2 regions of the Pseudoduganella albidiflava genome follow, and region 1 is predicted to be linked to the other one. Evidence: riboswitches for the same ligand, from Rfam matches in the RefSeq annotation. Region 1 holds a riboswitch; the other holds the start of a gene.
What was found. A riboswitch is a leader RNA that binds a small molecule or an ion and turns the genes downstream of it on or off. The one in region 1 is predicted to bind cobalamin.
Positions count from the first base shown of each region.

Region 2: it holds a riboswitch for cobalamin, as region 1 does, so the genes downstream of both, EYF70_RS18690 (energy-coupling factor ABC transporter permease) here and EYF70_RS18185 (cobaltochelatase subunit CobN) in region 1, are expected to answer to the same signal.

Region 1 is NZ_CP036401.1:4,415,662-4,418,866, reverse strand. It holds gene EYF70_RS18190 (ABC transporter permease) at 1-1,219, shown strand, start outside; cobalamin riboswitch at 1,245-1,468, shown strand; gene EYF70_RS18185 (cobaltochelatase subunit CobN) at 1,545-3,205, shown strand, end outside.
Region 2 is NZ_CP036401.1:4,541,145-4,544,349, reverse strand. It holds gene EYF70_RS18700 (VWA domain-containing protein) at 1-392, shown strand, start outside; gene EYF70_RS18695 (hypothetical protein) at 480-1,190, shown strand; cobalamin riboswitch at 1,267-1,477, shown strand; gene EYF70_RS18690 (energy-coupling factor ABC transporter permease) at 1,593-2,273, shown strand; gene EYF70_RS18685 (energy-coupling factor ABC transporter substrate-binding protein) at 2,282-2,596, shown strand; gene EYF70_RS31680 (CbiQ family ECF transporter T component) at 2,586-3,205, shown strand, end outside.

The DNA of each region.
Region 1 (3,205 bases):
CCTGGCACCGCTGCATGAACAGGACGTGGCCGCGCTGGCGGCGCGCTACCCGGACAGCAAGGATGCCGGCAATCCGGCCTACTACACGTTCTACAACACATGGGATCCGCCATCGGCCGCGGCGTTCCTGGCGCTGGGCCTGCGCGACGTGGCGCCATACGTGCTGCGCATCCGCGCGCTGGGATTGCAGGCCCAGCTCTACGAAGGCGAAACGTTCAACCCGGAAGTGGCGCTGCCGGGCCGCTTCGACTTCGCCTTCGTGCTGATCTACCTGGCGCCGCTGTTCGCGATCGCGCTGTTGCACGACCTGGTGTCGGGCGAGCGGCAGACGGGCCGGCTGCGGCTCCTGCTGGCGATGCCCGACGCGGGGCGGCTGTGGCGGCGCCGCGCGGGCTTGCGCTATGCGTTGCTGTTCCTGTGCCTGGCCGTGCCGGCGTGCGTGGGCGCGGCATTGTCCGGCACCGGCATCGTGGCGACCGGCATCGTGCTGGCGGTGACGGCGGCCTGCCTGGCCTTCTGGACCGGCCTGTCGCTGCTGGTCGCCACGCTGCACTGGCGCTCCGTGACCAACGCCACCGTGCTGATGGGAGCGTGGGCCGTGCTCACGCTGGTGCTGCCGGCACTGGCCAACGTGGCGCTGATCCGGGCGATCCCCGTGCACCAGGGCGTCGACCTGATGCTGGCCCAGCGGCAGGTCGTGCATGGCGCCTGGGAACTGCCGCGCGAGGAAACCATGCGCAAGTTCGTTGCCAGCCATCCGGAATGGAAGGATCACACCGCGGTACCGCGCAGGTTCCACTGGAAGTGGTACTTCGCCTTCCACCAGGTGGGCGACGAGAGCGTGGCCGGCGCGGCGCGCGACTATCGCGGCGGCCTGCTGGCGCGGCAGGCGTGGACGGGCCGGCTCGGCTGGCTGCTGCCGGGCGTGGGCGCGCAGGCCGTGCTGCACCGGCTGGCCGGCACGGACCTGCCGGCGCAACTGGCGTACCAGGACGCGATCGCGGCGTTCCACCGGCAGATCCGCACGTTCTACTATCCCTACCTGTTCAACGACCGCCCGTTCGGCACGGCCGATTTCGCCAGGCAGCCCGGGTTCGTGCCGCGCGTGCCGGACGGGATGCCCGGCCGGGATGGCCTGGCCGCCCTGCTTGCCCTGTTCGTGCTGGCGGGGGCCGTGCAGCTGGCGGGCCTGTGGCGGCTGGGCCGCTTGCGGATGTGACAAAGCGGCAGCCTTGCATGTAGAATCCGGCGCTTGAGCAAACGGTGCCTTCCTGCCAGCCGGCCGGAGGGTGAAACGGGAAGCCGGTGACGCGCGGGATGACCATCCTCCGCCAGTCCGGCGCAGCCCCCGCTGCTGTAAGCCTGACGAACCGGCGCCACCGCCACTGTGTCGAGACACGACACGGGAAGGCACGCACCGGCCAGAATGACGGCAAGCCAGAAGACCGGCCGTTTGCAATGATGTGCCGGATCCCGGGGTGTGGGCCGGCCTGTTGCGTATTCATGGCCGGCCCTCGCGGGCACGGCCGGACCGGTCGGATCAATTGAGCATTTCCCCACTCGTGCGCGCCCTGGCCGCGCTGCTGTGCATCCTGGCCTGCGCGCGCGGCCAGGCCGCCGTGCTGTTCGCCATCGTCACCGAGCGTGCCGCGCCCGTCGCGATCGAGGCGGCGCACCGCCACCTGGCCCTGCATCCGCAAGACCGCATCGACTTGCGCACCCCGGCGCAGTGGATGGCGCTGGGCGAGCGCGACATGGCGCGCCTGGTGGGCGGCGCCGATACCATCCTGGCCGTGTCGCTGTTCGGCGATCCGGCCCATCGCCTGAAGACCGCGCTGGCCCGCCATGCGAAACCGCGCACGGCGGTACTGGCCTTCAACGGCGAGGCCAGCCTCAGCCTGATGAGCCGCGACGGCCATGGCGCGCTGCGCGATTTTCCTCCCGATACACTGCGCGACCTGTCGGCGGAAAACCCGCCGCCCGCCGCGCTGCGGGCCGCACAGGCGCATCCCGCCGCGCCACACTGGCTGGCGGCGCGCCGCCTGTGGCAGGCCGGCGGTGTCGACAATACTGCCGCGCTGTTCGCCCACCGGCTGCACCCGGCCACGCCGCTGGCCAGCGCGCAAGCGGAACCGACGCTGCGCGTGCGCGTGGGCCGGCGCGAACTGGCCGACGCGGCAGCCTGGGGCCGCGGCGCGCAGCTGGGCTTGACGGCGCGGCCGGCCGTGGTGGTGCTGGACCTGTCGAACATGGATGCGGCCGTGCCGGCCGCCGTGTGCGCGCGCATCGAGGCCGGCGGCCAGCCGTGCGTGCAGGTGCTCACGCGCTGGGGCGGCGCTTCCCGCGAGGCGCTGGAACGTTTGCCCGAGCTGGTGGCCCCGGCGCGGCCGGCGGCGCTGGTGGTGCTGCAGGATTTCGTGGTCGGCGCGGCCGAGGGGCGCAAAGCCGTCGCCGAAGCGCTGAAGCGCCTCGATATTCCCGTGTTCAAGGGGATCCGGCTGTCCGACCGCACGGCGCTGCAGTGGCGCCTGTCGCCGGACGGCCTGCCGCCCGATTCGGTGCAGTACCGCGTGGCGCTGCCGGAATTGCAGGGCATCGGCCAGCCGATCGTGGTGGCCGCCCTGGGCCAGGCGCAACGCGACCGGCTGACCGGCATCGAGAACCGTCCGCCGGTCATGCTCGATGCCGAGGCGGCGCGGCTGGCGGCGCGCGTCAACCGCTGGCTGGCGCTGCGCGACAAGCCGAACCGCGACAAGCGCGTGGCGCTGATCTACTACAACCACCCGCCGGGCCGCCAGAATATCGGCGCCGACAACCTGGACGTGCCGGCCTCGCTGTTCGACATGCTCCATGCGCTGAAGGACGCCGGCTATACGATGGGCGAGCTGCCCGCGTCGCCCGAGGCGCTGCTCGACCGGATCATGGCGCAGGGCGTCAACCTGCCGGAAGACCGCGGCGCGCTGCGCGAGCTAGCCGGCACCGTGAACACCGTGAGCGCGGCGGACTATGCGGCATGGTTCGCCGCCCTGTCGCCGCGCGTGCAGCGCGAGATGACCAGCGGCCTGCTGGGCCGGCTGCATGCGGACGTACTGGACGCGGAGAAGGCCGGCGAATGGCTGCTGGGCCGCAAGCAGGTCGACGTGATCGTCAAGGAATTGCAGCATCTCGTGGAAGGCGCCGATCACCCGCGGCGGGAAGCGGCGAT
Region 2 (3,205 bases), 130 kb from region 1:
CGGTCGATCCCGCGGCAACCGAGTTCCCGATCGTGTCCACGCCGACGGCGACGCTGCCGCGCCCGGTGACCGAGGATATCGGCTCCGAGTCGATGTACAAGCAGAACGTCAGCCGCGCCGCGCGCAACCTTGCCGAAGCCATGGCCGCCAGGGCGCGCAAGGACGGCATCTTCGTCTTCACGCTGGGCATGGGCTCCTCGCTGAAGGAAAAGAACGCCGACAACGAAACCGGCGAATCCATCCTGAAATGCATGGCCAACGTGGCCGACGGCCCATCGCGCTGCTACGACGCCAGCAAGCCGGTCGGCATGTACTGCTATGCGGCCACGGATGCCGACCTGACGCCGTGCTTCTCGAAGCTGGCCTCGGCGATCCTGCGCATTTCCAAATAGATTCCGGCGGCTTCCGCTTGACGCTTGTGTGAATCCGGTCATGTTCGCTATGCTTCGGCTGGTTTTCCACCAGCCCGCGTGCCCGCCATGACCGTCCCCGCCTCCAGAACCGATCGCTGCTTCGTCATCATCAACCGCCTGGTCAGCCTGCTGCTCCTGCTCGCTCTGCTGGGCATGCTCGCAGGCGCTGCGGTGCTGGGCTACCTGTCGCTGGCGCGCGGCCCGGTGAAGGGGCCGGGGATGGTCAAGGCCGAGGAAAAAACCGCGGAAGCCGGCAAGCGCGTCGTCCTCGGTTTCGCGGCAGTGGAAAAGGTCCATGGCGCCGATATCGACATGGTCCGGCTCGTCGTGATGGACCGGGAGCGCGATTACTCGTACGAGCGCAGCGACGGAACACGCAATGTGCTGTTCATCCACGGTGCCGGCCAGCCATCGCACTGGCTGTTCAAGGAGCACGGGAACACGGTGACGGTCCTGCGGCAGTTGCAGGAAAGCGAGCACCGCGCTGGCTCGCCCGCGCTGGCGCTCTACATCGAATACACCACGCCCCGGCCAGCCGATGCGGTTCCGGACGGTAGAAGGCCGGTGTTGAACTTCGGACTGGCCAGGCCCGACGGTACCGGCATGACCGTCGTACTGAAGGACATCACGCGGGTATTGTCCCATCGCGTGACCGCCGAGCGGCGCGTCACCGTCCTGTTCCAGCGCGGTACCGCACTCTGGCAAGCCACCATCGCGCTGGATGATTTCACCATCGTCGGCGAGCGCGAAGTGGCCAGGCTGCCGACTTCGATCTGACGCCATGGCGCCCCCGGCCAATCACCGGGCCGGCATGGCGACGCAGCAAAATTGCTATGCCACGGCATTGCATTTCGGTTACCATGCGCGCTTGGGTGCGCTCTTCCCGTTCCGGGGAAAGCGTTAAACGGGAAACCGGTGAAGCCGCCACGCGCGGCCATTCCGGTGCAGCCCCCGCTGCTGTAAGCCTGACGGATTCCGCCTGTTAGCCACTGCGATCGCTCGCGGGAAGGCGCGGATGAAGAATGACGGCGAGCCAGAATACCGGCCCAAGCAAGTCAGCACCATTCCCCGGGGTGACGGGAAGCCGCTGTCGAAGCGGCCTGCCGTCCCGGCCCCGCCTCGACCGTCTTTTCATCCTCCCGCCGGTGCTCTTATGGACCATTCGACGGGAGGATTCGAATGCATATCATGGAAGGTTTCCTGCCGCCCGCGCACGCGCTGGGCTGGTCGGCCGTCTCCGCCTGTTTCCTGGCCGCGGGCCTGCGCGCGATGGCGCGCGACCTGCGCCAGCATCCCGAACGGCGCATGCTGTTCGGCGTCGCCGCGGCATTCGCGTTCCTGCTCTCGGCACTGAAGCTGCCATCCGTCACGGGCAGCTGTTCGCATCCCACCGGCGTGGGGCTCGGCGCATTGCTGTTCGGCCCCGCCGCGATGGTGCCGGTCGGCTTCGTGGTGCTCCTGTTCCAGGCCCTGCTGCTGGCCCATGGCGGCGTGACGACGCTGGGCGCCAACATCTTCTCGATGGCCGTCGTCGGCCCGTTCGTGGCTTACGGCGTGTTCCGCGCCGCCGCCGCGCTGGGCATGTCGCGTTCCGCCGCCGTGTTCGCCGCGGCGTGCCTGGGCGACCTGGCCACGTACGCCACCACCTCGCTGCAACTGGCCTGGGCGTTTCCCGATCCGGTGGGCGGCATGGCCGCTTCGCTGGCCAGGTTCGCCGGCATCTTCGCCCTGACCCAGGTGCCTATCGCCATCAGCGAAGGGTTGCTGACGGTGCTGGTGGTGAACGCCATCGCCCGTTTCCACGGCCATGAACAGCAGGCCGCGCCGGTGTTCGCGCACCGTGGCAGGGAGCGCACATGAGGCGACAGATGAGGTTGAAGATAAAGGCGCGCACCTGGCTGGCCTGGATCGCGATCGTGCTGCTGACGGTACTGCCCTTGTGGCTGGCCGGCGGGGCCGCGTTCGGCGGCGCCGATGACCTGGCGCGCGAAGCCATCGGCACCATCGCGCCGGGCTATGCGCCGTGGTTCTCTCCCGTGTTCGAGCCGGCCAGCGGCGAGATCGCCTCGCTGCTGTTCGCATTGCAGGCTGCACTGGGCGCGGGCGTGATCGGCTACTGGCTGGGCCTGTCGGTCGGGCGCGAGCGGGCCCGCGCGGCCGCGGGAAAATCCGATGCTGGTTGAAACAGCAGCTTACGCGAGCCGCTGGCGCGGCGTTGCGCCATCGGCCAAGGCATTGTTCGCGCTGGCGGGCATCGCTGCCGCATGGATCGCCTGCCGGCCCGCCACGCTGGCGGTCCTGGCGCTGCTGCCGATGCTCGCTGCGCTGCTCGGCGCACGCGTGCCGCTGCGCACCTGGCTGGCGGTGGCACGGGCACCGCTCGGTTTCCTGCTGCTGGCCTGCGCCACCTTGCCGGTCGGCCCCGGCGTGCATGGCAACTGGCAGTGGAATGGCGCGATGGTGCCGGTGGCGGTGCACGCGGGCTTGCGGGCGCTGGCCGTGCTGGCGGCGCTGCTGGGCTTCGTGCTGACCACGCCGCTGCCCGACCTGCTGTCGCTGCTGCGCCGCCTGCGCACGCCGGAGGTGCTGCTCGACCTGATGGCGCTGTGCTACCGCATGCTGTTCGTGCTGCGCCGCGCCTGGGACGACGGTGTGGAGGCGCAGCGCGCGCGCCTGGGCTATCCCGGCTGGCGCCATGGATGGGTACAAACATGGCGTTCGACCGGCCTGCTGGCCGGCCATGTCGCCCAGCAGGTCTGGCTGCGGGCGGCTGCGCTGCAGGTGGCCGCGGA